Regions from separate parts of the Pseudomonas huanghezhanensis genome, predicted to be linked through region 3. Evidence: predicted binding sites of a transcription regulator. Region 3 holds the regulator's gene; each other region holds the start of a gene.

Region 1 (5,476 bases), 1.3 Mb from region 3:
AGGGGCTATGGGTTGACGGCAAACAAAGGCAGGGGATCCCTATAATTAGAGAGTTCCCCTGTGTCGCCTTACAGCTTGAAACGCGAAACGACAGTACGCAGTTCCCCTGCCAGCAGCGAAAGCTCTTGCGCCGTCAAGGCGTTGTCTTCGATGCCCTCCATCAGCGCAACACTGCCGTTACGAATCTCCGTCACATTGCGGTTGATATCTTCCGAGACTGCATGCTGCTGAACCGCTGCGCTAGCTATCTGGGTATTCATGCCGACGATCTGCTCGACGCCGTCATTGATTGCTTCCAGGCTTGTCGAGGCCTGGTCGGCCGACTCGATACATTCCTGCGCGCGTAGTTTGCCTGCTTTCATTTGCTCGACGGCGGCGCCCGTCGCCAGTTGCAGCTCTTGGATAATCCGGCGGATCTCTTCAGTGGAGTTTTGTGTGCGCGAGGCCAGGGTTCTGACCTCATCCGCGACCACCGCGAAACCTCGACCCTGCTCACCGGCGCGCGCCGCTTCAATGGCGGCGTTCAACGCAAGCAGGTTAGTTTGATCGGCGATGTTGCGAATCACCTCTATAACGCCGCCGATCTGCTGGCTGTGTTGTGCAAGCGCCGACACCTTTTCAGCGCTGCGCTCCACTTCATTGGCCAAGGCTTCAATAGTAACGCGGGTTTCCTGCATTTTCTCCAGACCGGCGTTGGAGGACTGGCTCGCGTGCTCGGCGGCTTGCACTGCACCTTCGGTGTTTTGCGCCACGTCCGCAACGCTTGTGGTCATCTCATTGATGGCCGTGGCGACTTGTTCGGTTTCGCTCTGCTGGGCGCTCATTGAGCGTTTAGCACGGTCAATCGACACGCCTATGCGCTCAGCCGCATCGGAGACCGATTGTGAACTGCGCTCAACCTGAGCAAGCGAGGAGCTAAAGGCTTGGACCATATGGTTTAGGCCGCTGCCGACGTCGGCCATTTCATCTTTGCCTCGCACCTTAATCCGCACGCTCAGATCACCCTGCGCAATGAGCTGGGTGGCAATCAAAACGTCGTTAATGGTGCGGCGCATGGCGCTGTAAATGCCGCTGAACGCATACACCAGCAACAGGCCAAAAACGGCAAACATGCCAATGATGGATAACCGCTCCGAGTTTTTTTCCTGAACTCGGCGTTCAAGCGAATTCAGCAATGCGTCTTGCAGGGTGTCTTGCGCCTTGTACAACTCAGCCACCACCGCATTGCCCTTGGCCGGCAAGTTCTGTGCGCCGCTAATGGTGTCGCTTGTCGCGCCAATTACTGCTTCGAGGTCAGCGCGGAAGCTGTCCAGGCCCACGAAAGCTCTGTTGATCGGTGCCTGAATACTGTCGGAGAGTCCGGGTTCTCTGCGACCCAGCAGCGCAAGACTTTGCTGAAGTTCTTGATGGATGAGTAACTCATTTTTGAGCGTCGACTTCATTACGCTGCGCGCGCCTGCACTCAAGGTTTGCCCGTCATGCAGCCCACTGGCCAGCCCACGCAATTGCCCGACGATATTGATTTGCCGTGGCAACCTCAGGGTGCTCTGGTCGATCATGAACAGCGATGCGTAATCTTCATCCAACACCATCCCCGATGTGGCCGATATGAAGTAAACAAAGTTCAACGTCTCGGTGAGTTGATCGTTCCAATCGTCGAATATCGCGCTTTGGTTGGCATCAGCCTTCGCCAATTCGACCAACCGCTGGGCCCCCATATGCAGGCGCTGGACTCGGTCACCGGTTTCCAACTGGGTGTTGAACTGCCTGTCGGTGGCCGCCAATTTCGAAAATGCGTCCTCTAGCTTCACCTGGTTGGCAGATAAATCGGCTTGTGCGGTTTTATCACCGCTGAGCAAGCGGTTGGTGAGCGCGCGTTGCAACATCGATAAACGCAGTACAGGCGTCACGTCCAATAGATAGCCCTGTCCCGATTGTTCCAAGCGAATGACCTCTAGGCTATCGCTGATCTGATTGATGACGCGCGTACCAAGCAGAACCAGAGGGATCAGGACGATGATGGCAAGCACGCCGAATTTCGTTGGAAAGCGTAATCGGTTAGCCAGGTGTACGGCAGGAGCAAGGATATTCATGAGGTTCTCGCAGCCCAAATGGGACAGTTTGTAGGTGGTTTATGGGCAAGAACGCTCAGTTTTCTCGAATGCCCTGGTCTGTCTGTCGGATTCGGCTATCCACAACTTTTTATGACTAAACGTTTCAGCCACGATGTCGGCACGAAGATTGAGAACTTTATCGAAAACTGTACAGATATTTATTTTTGTACAGCTTTGGTCCAGCTTGTGAGTGGTGATGCATCTGTGACATCAATGCTCCGGTCGCGCTTCGTCACTGGAGATGCTGGGTTCGCCACTGGTATGGCTCAACAAAGCTCGATGTCCGGTTCGCGGCACCACAAAACGGCGACGGAGCCGGAATCATCCAAAACTCTTTAGTCGCCAAGACTATTCAGGGCTTCCAAATCACCAAGGGCTACCCACTCACCAGCAGCTAGTCGCCAGCAGCGCACACTCAAACGCGCCCAGCCTCTGCGAAACAACCGCTGTCGTTTATGACTTCAGCCCAAGCCGCCCAGGGGGATGCACCTAACGTCCTGCGAGACTGGAAAGACAAGCTGGCGTGGGCGGCATAACGCTTTCAATTTTAAGTTTCAAAGGTTTTTCTTTTGAGCCTATGCGTCTGCCGCGCGCATCTCGCCTGGCAAAAGATGCCCGTATACTGCGGCGCTTGATCTTCCAATGACGTGAACATGAAAAGAATACTGCTTGCTGTAGCGCTCTCTCTATCATCAATCCTAACCGCCCTCGCCGCCCCTCCTGCCACGTTCACCGAAGCTAAAATCGTCGCAAAACAGAAGGTCTATCTCGACCAGGCCAGTAGCTCAATGGGCGATCTCTACTGCGGCTGCAAGTGGACGTGGGTAGGTAAATCCGGCGGTCGCATCGACGCTGGATCTTGCGGTCTTAAAGCGAGGAAACAAGAGAAGCGCGAGCAAAGAACTGAATGGGAACACATCGTTCCAGCCTGGACATTCGGACATCAGCGCCAATGCTGGCAGAACGGCGGTCGCGAACACTGCGTGAAAGATGACCCGGTATTTCAATCGATGGAGGCTGACCTATTCAACCTGTACCCGTCGGTAGGTGAGGTGAATGGCGATCGGAGCAATTTCAACTACGGGATGGCGTCTGGTATCGCTCCGCAGTACGGTCAATGCAAGACCAAGGTCGATTTCGATCAGCGTGTCGCAGAACCGCGCAATGAAGTGAAGGGCCTGGTAGCGAGGACGACGTTCTACATGTTTGATCGCTACAACCTGAACATGTCGCGTCAGCAGCAACAGTTGTTGATGGCATGGGACAAACAGTTTCCAGTTACACCCTGGGAGCTTGAGCGAAACAAACGCATCACGGCGATCATGGGCCATGCAAACCCTTTCGTTACGGGCCAACGTTCCTGGGCATCGGGGTACAAGCCATCTGGCGACGGTGTTGTAAGCGCCCTCCCCCCACGCGCGGTGAAGACTTTGCCCGCCGAGCCTAAGGTGATCAGCTCAAGTTCCGCTGGAGCAATCGTCGGGAACAAAAACAGCCACATTTATCACCTACCAACAGGCTGTCCGAGCTACGCCAAAGTATCGTCCAAAAACCGAATTTCATTTGGCTCAGAATCTGAGGCGACCGCAGCGGGCTATCGAAAAGCGGGTAATTGCAGATAGGTTGCCAGCATTGCTGGACGTAACGAACCCATTTGCAACCCGCATGACGCTCGGACTTGATCGCGGCTATGTCGCTATCGATCAGATCCTCCGGATGCTAGCCTGCTAAGGACTCATCGGCCCGCTGCGCTTGGCAAGCTTCAATCAATTGAGCTTTGCGATCTCCTGCGCAGTTGAGACATAACGCTCAGTGAACTCCTGAGCCCTCATAGGACGACCATACAGGTAGCCTTGGCCCTCTTCGCATAAATAATGCCGCATCAGACTTTCCTGTTCGCGGGTTTCTATGCCTTCCGCAGTGACTTGAAGATTAAAGCCTGCAGCCAGCCTGACAACAGCCTCGATGATGACTTCATCTTTTTTGCTACGTTCGACGCCACTTACAAACGAACGGTCAATCTTCAGGCGTGTGACCGGGTAGTCTTTCAGAAGGCTCAAAGACGCATAGCCTGTACCAAAATCATCGAACGCAATGCCTACACCCAACGAGCGAAGGTAGCGCAGGGGCTCCATAATTCGCTGTTCGTTTCGCAAAATTATATTTTCTGTAATCTCCAGTTCGAGTGCGCTCGCCGGTAAAGAAAAGTCGTTAAGCGCACTTTCGACCGTTTCAGCAAAGTCGCGCGTACGAAACTGGGCTGCGAACAAATTGACGCCGATCCTGAAGCCGTCACAGCCAATATTTCGCCAATGAGCTGCCTGTTCACAGGCTGAGCGCAATATCCATTCGCCCACCGGTACCGCTAGAAGGCCTGCTTCCAGTACAGGTAAAAAAAACGCAGGAGACATGACACCCAATGTTGGATGGTTCCAGCGTATAAGTGCTTCGGCCCCGGTAATAGCGCCATCTGCAAGTCGTACCTGGGGCTGGTAATACAGTTCAAACTCTTTGTTCGCCCATGCCTGGCGCATCGATGAGCTCAGAGCCCCTCTCTTTGATGCGGTGTGTCGATGTTCGGAGGTGAACATACGAACAAGGGATCGCCCGTCAGACTTGGCTTGATAGAGCGCCAAATCAGCGTTGCCTAGCATTTGCTCCCCATCGTAATCGGAGCCTGACCTCATCGACACGCCAATACTGGCTCCGATATAAATAGAATTATCTTCAAACTCTATAGGCTCCTCAATGAGTGCGATTAGCGCCAAACCAAGCTCAATCGCTGTGGGCTCATCTACAATCTCTGGCATGAAAACTACAAATTCGTCCCCACCCAGACGGGCCACCATATGACACATCGGTACGCGTTCGCGAAGACGATTTGACGTCACTCTGAGGACAAAATCACCAGCGGCGTGGCCTAACGTATCGTTAACATCCTTGAAACCATCCAGGTCGATCAGAAGAATTGCCGCTGTTATTTGCGCGTCACAAGCCTCTTTAATCCGCTGCTTAAGTGTTGATCGATTAGCGAGGCCCGTCAGATGATCGTATTCAGCAGCGTGCTTCAGAAGTTTGTCAGCCGCCACACGTTCGGTGACGTCACGAATGATCGCCCCAAATTGAGGCTCCCCGGCTTCAGTCCATTGTGAGAGCGAGAGCTCGATGGGTATTTTATGGCCGTCACGATGCAGGGCCATCAGGTGGACGGATTTTCCGATGATGCGGGTTGGGCCGCCTGAGACTACCCTCGAAAAACCTGCATGATGCCTGGAGCGCATCTCTTGCGGAATAATGATGTCGAGAGTCTTTCCAACTGCGTCTTCGGAGCTATGTCCGAAAATAAGCTCGGCCGAATTATT
Region 2 (5,476 bases), 1.8 Mb from region 3:
CGCCGGGTTGTGGATATCGAGAAACAGGCTGATGACCGCATGCGGCGCAAACCAGAACAAAAACGCAAACCCCAGCATCGCCAGTCCACCGAACGCGATGCCCATGCGTCCGGCGGTGCGGGCCAGCAGCAGATTGCCGGCGCCGTAGTGCAGGCCGATGCGCATGGTCACGGCGTATGAAATCCCTACCGGAATCATGAACGCCATCGACACGGACTGAAGGGAAATCTGGTGCGCGGCCATCTGCGAGCTGCCCATCGCGCCCATGCAGAAGGCTGCGAAGGTGAACAGGCCGACCTCAACGGCGTACGTGCCGCCAATTGGCAAGCCCAGGCGCCACAGCTCTTTCAGGCAGTTGCGCGAGAGATTCATGAAGCCGACATGAATCGGATACGCCGCATACGCCCTGTGATAGCGGATGTGCAATGCGAGGATGATTGCCATTGCGTTGGTGACAATAGCCGTCACCAGCCCGATGCCCATCAGGCCCCAATGCGGCAGCCCGAAAAGGCCATGAATAAAGGCGTAGTTGAGGGCGAAGTTAGCTGCAGCACCGCCAAGGCTGATCGCCATGACCGGGCCCGCGCGCCCCAGCGCACTGGTGAATCCGCGCAAGGCCATAAAGCTCAGCAAGCCGGGCAGTGCAAGGGGCAAAGTGATCAAAAACTCGCTGGCCATGTGTACGTTGGCTTCGACCTGGCCGAATTTGAGCAGGATCGGCTCCAGATTCCAGAGAATCAGTGCCGCCACCAACGCCATGCCCCATGCCAGCCAGAGCCCCGCTTGCGCGAGTCGGGTCACGCCTGCGGGATCATTGGCGCCATGACGAATGGCGACCAGCGTGCCGACGGCGGCCATCACGCCCACGCAGAAAAAAGAAACGAAGTTATAGCTCGCAGCGCCCAGGCCGCCACCTGCGAGGGCTTGCGGGCCTAATTGGCCCATCATCACTGTGTCAGTGAAGACCATCAGCATGTGCGCCATCTGGGATGCGATCAGCGGTCCCGCCAGGCGCAGGATGATCCAGAGTTCTTTGAAGGCGTGTGGGTACATGGTCGTGGCGCTCGGGTTTGCAGGCATCTTGAAGCCCGCCATTCTGGTGGTTGAGGCGCGTTGGCACAAAGGGATAAATCCGATCCTGATCATGAGTAAAACTCATGCCCGGTTTCAGCTACAGTGATCGTCGTCGTTCGCCCGGCAAAAAGGTAAAGCGCCCATGTCTCGAAGCCTTGCACCGCTCTACGCGTTGCGCGCATTTGAAGCGGCCGCCCGGCATGCCTCATTCACGCGTGCCGCCGAAGAACTGTCGATCACGCAGAGCGCGGTCAGCCGTCATATCCGCACGCTAGAGGATCACTTTGCCTGCCGCTTGTTTCAGCGCAACGGTCGCAATCTGCAACTGACCGAAGCGGCACGTACCTTGTTGCCGGGGATACGCGAAGGGTTTTCTGCGCTGGAGCGGGCTTGCAGCACGTTGTTCGCCGAAGAGGGCATTTTGCGCATGAAAGCGCCTTCCACCCTGACCATGCGCTGGTTGCTCGCACGACTCAGCCGCTTTCGTCACCTGCAGCCGGGCAACGAGGTGCAACTCACCAGTGCCTGGATGGACATCGACAACGTCGACTTCACCCAAGAGCCTTTTGATTGCGCAGTGTTGCTGAGTCGAGGGCATTTTCCGCCGGACTGGGAAGCGACGTACCTGTTTCCCGAGCTGATTATTCCGGTGGGCGCGCCAACGCTGCTTGAGGATCGGCCTTGGGATGTCGAACGTCTGGCGAGCGCCGAGCTGTTGCACCCGACCCCGGATCGGCGTGACTGGCGCAGTTGGCTGGAACGCATGGGGTTATCTGATCAGGTCTCGCTCAAGGGCGGTCAGGTGTTCGACACGCTTGAGCTGGGCATGATTGCGGCCGCGCGCGGGTATGGCGTGTCGATGGGTGATTTGTTGATGGTGGCCGAAGACGTCGCCCAGGGACGCTTGAGTTTGCCGTGGCGTACAGCCGTGGTCAGCGGCGAAAACTATTATCTGGTTTGGCCGAAAACGCGACCAGGTGGCGAACGGCTGGCCAGGCTGAGTGACTTTTTACAAAGCGAAGTCCAGGCGATGGTACTGCCGGAAGTGACGATCCTGAAATGACCGGTAATCCAATTTCTTCGCGTTTACGGTCGTTAATCTCGCGTAGGACTCAAGTATTTCTGATGTAGGCCGAATCCGTGATGTTCGGTCTGCTTGTCCAAGATGGCTTACGAACCCGCTCGTTAAAAATCAATTCGAACGCGCACCCGAGATCTTGACGATCCCGGTCGCCTGTTCAAGGAGTTTCCATGCCCCAACCTCGCACGCGTATTGCTTCTCAATTGGGGGTCGCTCTGGCGGTGATTCTTGCGGTCGTGATCAGCGGTAGTACGCTTTTTGCCTTGCGCTCGCTGGACACCGCCAATCTGACAATCCGCGAGGAGCACATGGGCAGCGAGGCAAGGTTGCTTGCTGATCAGCTCAACACGTTCCACAGCACCCTGCGTGAAAGCACCCAGCGCTTGAGCGGGTTATTCGAGAAGCGCTTCGGCAGTGGGCTGTCCTTGCAGGCCGATCAGCAGATCGCAGTCGCGTCGTTGCAGACACCTGCGTTGCTGCTGAACGGCACGCCTCTGAACAACGACTTCACCGAAGTCGATGACTTTCGCAAAATGACCGCAGGCGTCGCCACTGTCTTTGTGCGCAGCGGCGATGATTTCGTGCGTATCAGCACGTCGCTGACCAAGCAGGACGGCTCGCGGGCCATGGGTACGTTGCTTGATCACAAGCATCCGGCGTATGAGCGATTGCTGGCAGGGCAAGGATACGTAGGGCGCGCTTTGCTGTTCGACCGCTCCTACATGACTCAGTATACCCCAGTGCGTGACCAAGGCGGTAAGGTGATTGCCGTGCTGTTTGTAGGGTTTGATTACACCGATGCGCAGAAAGCGCAGTTCGATAACCTGAAAAGCTTTCGCATTGGCTCCACAGGGTCACTCGCCCTGCTGGATGAGCAGAACCAATGGCTGGTGCCGCCCGCAGGTGTGAGCGATCTGGATGAGGCGAGAAAAACCCTCGCTGACTTCGTTAAAACGCCCGGAAAAGGCCGGCTATGGCGGGACAGCGGTAATGAAATCTACACCGTCGCCGCCCCCTTCCCTGGAGGTCCGTGGTCGATTCTGGCGAGCATGCCGCAGGCGGAAATCAGCGCAGTGACCTGGAGCGTCGGAACCCAGTTGGCCATCGGCAGTTTGCTGTCGATGCTGATTGCCGTGGGTGCTGCGATCTGGCTGTTGCGCAGCAAACTCAAGCCATTGTCCGATTTGGTCAATCAGGCTGAAGCGCTGGGTGCGGGCGATCTGAGCGTGCGTTCACATGTAACCAGCCACGATGAGATCGGACAACTGGCGACTAGCTTCAACAAGATGGGCGAAGCGCTGTCGACGATGGTGTCGCACATTCGCATCGCTGCGCAGGAAGTCAGCGGGCGGGCGCATGCCTTGTCCGGCCTGTCTGGCGGCGCCTATGAAGGCATGGAGCAGCAGTCGGGGGAAATCACCAGCATGGCCGGCGCCGTCGAGGAGTTCAGTGCTACGGCGCTGAACATCGCCGACAACATGAGTCATACCGAACGCCTTGCGCAGGGTAATACCCAGCAAACCCGCATTGGTCGTGCTTCGATGCAGGAGGCGTCGGCGTCACTTGAGCAAATTGCCGGCTCGCTGAGCAGTACCGCAACGGTGATCGACACCTTGGGGCAGCGCTCGCAGGAGATCGGCGGTATCGTCAGCGTCATTACCTCGATTGCCGAGCAAACCAACCTGCTGGCGCTCAATGCCGCCATCGAGGCGGCACGTGCCGGCGAGCAGGGGCGCGGGTTCGCCGTTGTGGCCGACGAGGTGCGTAATCTGGCGTCTCGTACGCGTCAGGCTACTGACGAGATTTCCGGCATGATCACCAGCATCCAGCAGGAAACCGGCAACGCCATCAGCACCATGGATCAAGGTAAGGCGCTGATGCAGGAAGGTCTCACACGCAATGCCAAGGTTGCTGCGGCGCTGGCTCAGATCGATGAGCAAAGCCGGTCGGCGGGCGATCAGTTCGCGGCCATCACCACGGCCACCCAAGAACAAAGCAACACCGCCACCTTGCTCAGCAGCAACCTGCAAAGCATCGCCTTGGCCAACAGCGAGCAGCGTGAAGTGGTGTCTAACCTGGCTATAACCGCGCAAGAGCTGAATGGCCTGGCTGCGGATTTGCGTCGCGAGGTAGATCGGTTTCGGTGAGCCTGCAGTTCAAATTTGTATGAGCGTGCTTGCCCGCGATTAGGGTGTGTCGGTGGACATCTATGTGGCTGACCCGCCGCAATCGCGGGCAAGCGCGCTCCTACAGATTCAAATTTGGGTTCGTTAGTTACTCGACGGCCGATACTGCAACGCCTCGGCGATGTGGCAGCGCGCGATGGAGTCCACGCGTTCAAGGTCGGCCAGGGTTCGGGCGACTTTGAGCAAGCGGTGAGCGGCGCGTAACGACAATGTGAGTCGCTCGCAGGCGGTTTCGAGCCAGGCTTCGTCTTCAGCACTCAGTGCGCAATGTTGGCGCAGGGCGGGCAGGTCGAGAAATGCATTGGCGCAGCCCTGGCGTTTTTGCTGGCGCTGACGAGCCTCAGCGACGAGGATCGATGCGCTGGCACTGTCGTCCCCTTTTTGGGGCGTGGGTGTCAGTGAAGTGGTTTCACGAGCGACGGTCAGGTGCAAGTCGATCCTGTCCAGCAACGGGCCGGACAGTTTGTTTCGGTAGCGCTGGATCTGATCGGTCGAACAACGGCAGCGCCCTGTCGGTTCACCCAGATAGCCGCATGGGCAAGGGTTCATCGCCGCAACTAACTGGAAGCGCGCCGGGAATCGTACGCGGTCCCGCGCTCGTGAAATCACAATATGACCTGACTCCAGCGGCTCGCGCAGCACCTCCAGCACACGCCTGTCGAACTCGGGCAACTCATCCAGAAACAGCACGCCGTGATGCGCCAGGGTAATTTCCCCCGGCTGCGGGCGGCTGCCCCCACCGACCAGGGCCGGACCCGATGCCGAGTGATGCGGTTGACGAAACGGTCGCTGTGGCCAACTGGTCAGCGGCGTGTGGCTGGCGACCGACTGAATGGCCGCGACTTCTAGGGCTTCGTATTCATCTAGTGGCGGTAACAGGCCTGGCAGACGACTGGCCAGCAACGTTTTGCCGGTGCCGGGCGGCCCACTGAGCAGCAGGTTATGCGCCCCCGCGGCAGCCACCAGCAGTGCGCGTTTGGCGGCAGTCTGGCCTTGCACTTCGCTGAGATCGGGATAGGGGCGCGTTTGCAGGATCAGCCCTTTGGACTGGTAGGGCGCAATGGGCGTGCGGCCGTTCAGGTGAGCGACAAGCTCAAGCAAATGGTTGACGGCAATCACGCGTAAACCCGAGGCC
Region 3 (5,476 bases):
GACGCTTCGGTTAATCGCCAACTGTTCGCCGGCTTGCCGCTGAGCGCTGACGACAAACACATCGAGCCTACGCTGGACGAGCCGTTCCGCCCTTCGGTACACGCGGCCATCGCCGCTGAGCGTGCAGAGCGCGCTGCCGTGAGCGAGCCTGCGGTCGGTCAGCGCGCCTATGAATCGATGCGTTCTGAATTGAATGGCCTGCGCGAGTTGCTGGAAGTACAGCTGGGCTCACTGGCATGGAATCAGCTGCAAGGCAGTCGCCCGTCGCAGGCCAATCTGTGGCGTCGCCTGCAACGCGTCGGTCTGTCCGGCCCGTTGTCTCGCGACCTGCTGGCGATGGTGCCCAACACCGACGATCAGCAGCACGCCTGGCGCATGCTTCTGGCGCATCTGGCCCGTATGATCGCGACCCCCGAGATAGAGCCTCTGGAAGAGGGCGGTGTGATTGCCATGGTCGGTCCTGCCGGCATGGGCAAGACCACCACGCTGGCCAAGCTCGCGGCCCGCTACGTACTCAAATACGGCTCGCAGAACATCGCGCTGGTGAGCATGGACAGTTTTCGTATCGGCGCCCAGGAGCAACTCAAGACTCTGGGACGCATCTTGAATGTTCCGGTAACCCACGTCGATCCGGGCCAGTCACTGGCTCAGGCGCTGGAGCCGCTGCTGCGCAAACGCGTGGTGCTGATCGACACCGCAGGCCTGCAAGCCAGCGATCCAGCACTGCGCATGCAGCTCGAAAGCCTTGCAGGGCGTGGCATCAAGTCGCGCAATTATCTGGTACTCGCCACCACCAGCCAGAAGCAGGTGCTGACGGCGGCGTATCACAGTTACAAGCGTTGCGGCCTGTCCGGGTGCATCCTGACCAAGCTCGACGAAACCGCCAGCCTCGGAGAGGTGTTGAGCCTGGCGATCAGTCACGAGTTGCCTGTGGCCTATCTCACCGATGGTCCACGGATACCGGATGATCTGCATTTGCCGCGCCGGCACCAGTTGGTGAGTCGAGCGGTCAGCGTGCAGATGCAGGAGGAGCCGAGCGAGGAAGCAATGGCTGATATGTTTGCGGATCTTTATCACAACCCAGGCAAGCGTGTGGGTTAGGTGAAGAATATGACACTGGAATACACCCACCTAGATGGTCTGCCAGGCATTGTTCAAACAACGAACGTGCAGCCCGACATGTGGCTTAGGTCTAAGCAAGACAAGGTAAACAATTAACATGGGCAGCATGCATCCCGTACAGGTTATCGCAGTGACCGGTGGTAAAGGCGGCGTAGGCAAGACGAACGTGTCGGTGAACCTCTCACTGGCACTGGCCGAGCTTGGTCGCCGCGTCATGTTGATGGACGCCGATCTGGGTCTGGCCAACGTTGACGTTCTACTGGGTCTTACCCCTAAACGCACCCTGGCCGATGTCATCGAAGGCCGGTGCGAGCTGCGTGACGTCCTGCTGCAAGGCCCGGGCGGCATCCGCATCGTACCGGCGGCGTCGGGCACGCAGAGCATGGTTCACCTGACGCCTGCGCAACACGCCGGCTTGATTCAGGCTTTCAGCGACATCGGCGACAACCTCGACGTGCTGGTGATCGACACCGCTGCCGGGATTGGCGAGTCGGTGGTCAGCTTCGTACGCGCAGCCCAGGAAGTATTGCTGGTAGTGTGTGACGAGCCGACTTCGATCACCGATGCCTACGCGCTGATCAAATTGCTCAACCGCGACCACGGCATGAACCGTTTCCGCGTGCTGGCCAACATGGCGCAAAGCCCGCAGGAAGGCCGCAACCTGTTCGCCAAGCTGACCAAGGTCACGGACCGCTTCCTCGACGTTGCTTTGCAGTACGTCGGCGCCGTGCCTTACGACGAGTGCGTACGCAAGGCTGTGCAGAAGCAGCGTGCGGTGTATGAGGCGTTCCCGCGCTCCAAATGCTCACTGGCGTTCAAAGCCATTGCGCAGAAGGTGGACACCTGGCCGTTGCCGGCCAATCCGCGCGGGCATCTGGAATTTTTCGTCGAACGTCTGGTGCATCAAACCAGCGCGGGGCCTGTGTCATGACAGCAAGTGGGTATCGCATGTACAGCAAATCATCCCGTGATTCCCAATACGAGCTGATCGAGCGCTACGCGCCTCTGGTCAAGCGGATCGCCTACCACTTGCTGGCGCGTCTGCCAGCCAGCGTGCAGGTCGAAGATCTGATCCAGGCCGGCATGATCGGTCTGCTCGAAGTCTCGACCAAGTACGACTCCACCAAAGGCGCGAGTTTTGAGACCTACGCCGGGATTCGTATCCGCGGCGCGATGCTCGACGAAGTGCGCAAAGGTGACTGGGCGCCGCGTTCGGTGCATCGCAATACGCGCATGGTCAGTGACGCGATTCGGGCAATTGAAGCAAAAACAGGTCGTGATGCTAAAGATCACGAGGTTGCGGCCGAACTCCAATTGAGTCTCGATGATTATTACGGGATTTTGAACGATACCTTGGGCAGCCGATTGTTCAGTTTCGACGACCTCCTGCAGGACGGCGAACATGAAGGGCTGCACGAGGACGGCGCAAGCCAGTCGCTCGAGCCGTCGCGTGATCTGGAAGACGAGCGTTTCCAGAGCGCGTTGGCCGATGCCATTGCCAACCTGCCAGAGCGTGAACGGCTGGTGTTGGCGCTGTACTACGACGAAGAGCTGAACCTCAAGGAAATCGGTGAGGTCCTGGGGGTCAGCGAATCGCGTGTCAGTCAGTTACATAGCCAGTGCGCAGCTCGTTTGCGAGGGCGTTTGGGAGAGTGGCGAGCGCGTTGACAGGCAACGCGGCGGACCTTTTTGGGTCCGTGTTGCCTGTAAAGCCGGCTGTGCAGAGCGTTCGTGGGAAACAAGAGAGACAAGGCTGGAGCCGGTCAGCACAGGCGCATATCGCGTGCGTCGCGCCGTACTTCACGTCTGTTGATTTGCCAAGCCCGTCGTCGTTTCGTACAGCCCGGTCAAGGAACTGTGCCGGTTTTGATTGAACGCGCGTCCAGGTGCTGGACGCGTTAAAGACTGCTTGGAGGTCGAATTGGACAAGAACATGAAAATCCTCATCGTTGATGACTTCTCAACGATGCGGCGGATCATAAAAAACCTGTTGCGTGACCTTGGGTTCACCAACACGGCCGAAGCGGATGACGGCATGACCGCATTGCCCATGCTGCAAAGCGGCTCCTTTGACTTTCTGGTCACTGACTGGAACATGCCTGGCATGTCCGGTATCGACTTGTTGCGTCAGGTGCGTGCCGATGAGCGTCTGCGCAGTCTGCCGGTATTGATGGTCACCGCTGAAGCCAAGCGTGAGCAGATCATCGAAGCTGCTCAGGCAGGCGTTAACGGATATGTGGTCAAGCCTTTCACGGCGCAAGTTCTGAAAGAAAAAATCGAGAAGATATTCGAGCGCGTCAATAGCTGATGTTCGCTGCGAGGGCGCTATGGATTCCAAAGATTCGTCAATGGGTGACTTTGAGTCGACCCTGAAGAAACACGCACAGGAGCTGGTCGAGAGCCTTGAAAAAGGCAAATTCGGCGAAGCCGTGCAACTTATCCATGAGCTTAACCAGACCCGCGACCGAGGCCTGTATCAGGAAGTCGGCAAGCTGACGCGCGAGCTGCACAGTGCAATCGTCAATTTCCAGATTGACCCGCACATGCCGCAAGCCGAGGAAGTCTCGCAGATCACTGATGCCACCGAACGTCTTGGTTACGTGGTCAGGCTGACTGAGAACGCTGCCAACCGCACGATGGATCTGGTCGAGCAAAGCACCCCGCTGATGCACGGACTCACGGCTGACGCAAAAGCATTGAGCGTCGACTGGGGGCGCTTCATGCGTCGCGAGATCAGTGCCGATGAATTTCGTGATCTGGCGCGACGTGTCGATGTTTTCCTGACGCGCAGCGAGACGGAGACCCATGAAGTCGCCGGCCACCTCAACGACATTTTGCTGGCCCAGGATTACCAGGATCTCACTGGTCAGGTGATCAAGCGCGTCACCCAGTTGGTGACCGAAGTGGAGAGCAATCTGCTCAAGCTGGTGCTCATGGCCAGTCAGGTCGATCGCTTTGCCGGCATCGAACATGACCAGGAAGTGTTCCGTCAGGAAAAAGAACAAGAAAAACTTCATTCCAAGGGTGAAGGTCCGCAGATTCATGCCGATAAACGTGAAGACGTCGTATCCGGTCAGGATGATGTAGACGATCTGCTATCCAGCCTGGGTTTCTAGGTTCTCAGTAAGAAGAGGTTATGAGCCTGCTGCGTGTTGTTTGACCGCATCAGGCTCTGCCACTGGCGACTCAGCGCAAGACCTGGATCGGTTGACGGTTAATTTTAGGAGCACCCCCCCAATGAGCTTCGGCGCCGATGAAGAAATCCTTCAGGATTTTCTGGTAGAGGCCGGCGAGATTCTCGAGCTGTTGTCAGAGCAGTTGGTCGAGCTGGAAAGCCGACCGGACGATGCGGACCTGCTCAATGCAATTTTTCGCGGTTTCCACACTGTAAAAGGGGGCGCTGGCTTCCTCCAACTCAATGAGCTGGTTGAATGCTGCCACATCGCCGAAAACGTCTTCGACATCTTGCGCAAAGGCGAGCGTCGAGTGGACGCCGAACTCATGGACGTGGTCCTTGAAGCGCTTGACGCCGTCAACAGTATGTTCGGTGAAGTGCGTGAGCGCACTCAAGTCACCCCGGCAACGCCAGAGCTGCTGGCAGCGCTGGCACGTCTGGCAGAGCCTGCTTCTGCCGATGAAGTCGCGGCCGCTCCGGTTGAGGTCGAACCAGTGGCTGAAGCGCCATCCGATGACATCACTGACGACGAATTCGAACAACTGCTGGACTCGCTGAATGCGGTCAAGGCCCAGGCGGCCGGTGCCCCGACACTCAGTGCAGCGCCGGTAACGCCGGTGGTGGCGGCTTCTGCCCCTGCTGCCGGTTCAAGCGATGACATCACGGACGCCGAGTTCGAGTCGCTGCTTGATCAACTGCATGGCAAAGGTCAGTTCGCGGTGGATGCTGTTGCAACCCCGGCGCCTGCTGCACCGGTGGTCAGCAAGTCTTCCGATGAAATCACCGACGATGAATTCGAATCGCTGCTCGATCAACTGCATGGCAAAGGTACGTTTTCAGCTGACGCGGGCGCCAATACCCCGCCAGCCGCTGCAACGCCTGCCGCACTTGCCAAGCCCGCTGCTCCGGCTGCGTCGTCAAGTGGCAAGCCGTCGGACGAAATCAGCGATAACGAATTCGAAGACCTGCTGGACCAATTGCACGGCAAAGGCAAGTTCGAGCCAGCGGTAGCGACAGCTGCCGCCACCGCTGCGCCTGTCAAGAAACCTGAGCCGGCGAAAGCCGAGCCTGCCAAGGCCGAACCGGCCAAAGCGGCGGCTGCCGCCCCAGTTGCCAAGCCTGCCCCCGCGCCGGTCAAAGCAGCCGCGCCGGCTTCCGAGAAGCCTGGTCCGTCTGAAG

The links. The regulator FliA, encoded in region 3, starts transcription of late flagellar genes. The targets are predictions, from matches to a motif close to CTAAAGTTTNNNNNNNNNNNGCCGNTAA.
Region 1: OYW20_RS14805 (methyl-accepting chemotaxis protein) is a predicted target of FliA. The motif match lies at 2,227-2,254, and genes of this name have one in related genera.
Region 2: OYW20_RS00930 (methyl-accepting chemotaxis protein) is a predicted target of FliA. The motif match lies at 2,186-2,213, and genes of this name have one in related genera.

What each region holds. Positions count from the first base shown of each region.
Region 1 is NZ_CP113949.1:3,312,353-3,317,828, forward strand. It holds gene OYW20_RS14805 (methyl-accepting chemotaxis protein) at 69-2,093, opposite strand; gene OYW20_RS14810 (endonuclease) at 2,768-3,736, shown strand; gene OYW20_RS14815 (putative bifunctional diguanylate cyclase/phosphodiesterase) at 3,881-5,476, opposite strand, start outside.
Region 2 is NZ_CP113949.1:221,628-227,103, forward strand. It holds gene OYW20_RS00920 (NorM family multidrug efflux MATE transporter) at 1-1,053, opposite strand, end outside; gene OYW20_RS00925 (LysR substrate-binding domain-containing protein) at 1,217-2,137, shown strand; gene OYW20_RS00930 (methyl-accepting chemotaxis protein) at 2,326-4,302, shown strand; gene OYW20_RS00935 (YifB family Mg chelatase-like AAA ATPase) at 4,426-5,476, opposite strand, start outside.
Region 3 is NZ_CP113949.1:1,986,114-1,991,589, forward strand. It holds gene flhF (flagellar biosynthesis protein FlhF) at 1-1,101, shown strand, start outside; gene fleN (flagellar synthesis regulator FleN) at 1,220-2,053, shown strand; gene fliA (RNA polymerase sigma factor FliA) at 2,050-2,790, shown strand; gene OYW20_RS08875 (chemotaxis response regulator CheY) at 3,056-3,430, shown strand; gene OYW20_RS08880 (protein phosphatase CheZ) at 3,450-4,238, shown strand; gene OYW20_RS08885 (chemotaxis protein CheA) at 4,360-5,476, shown strand, end outside.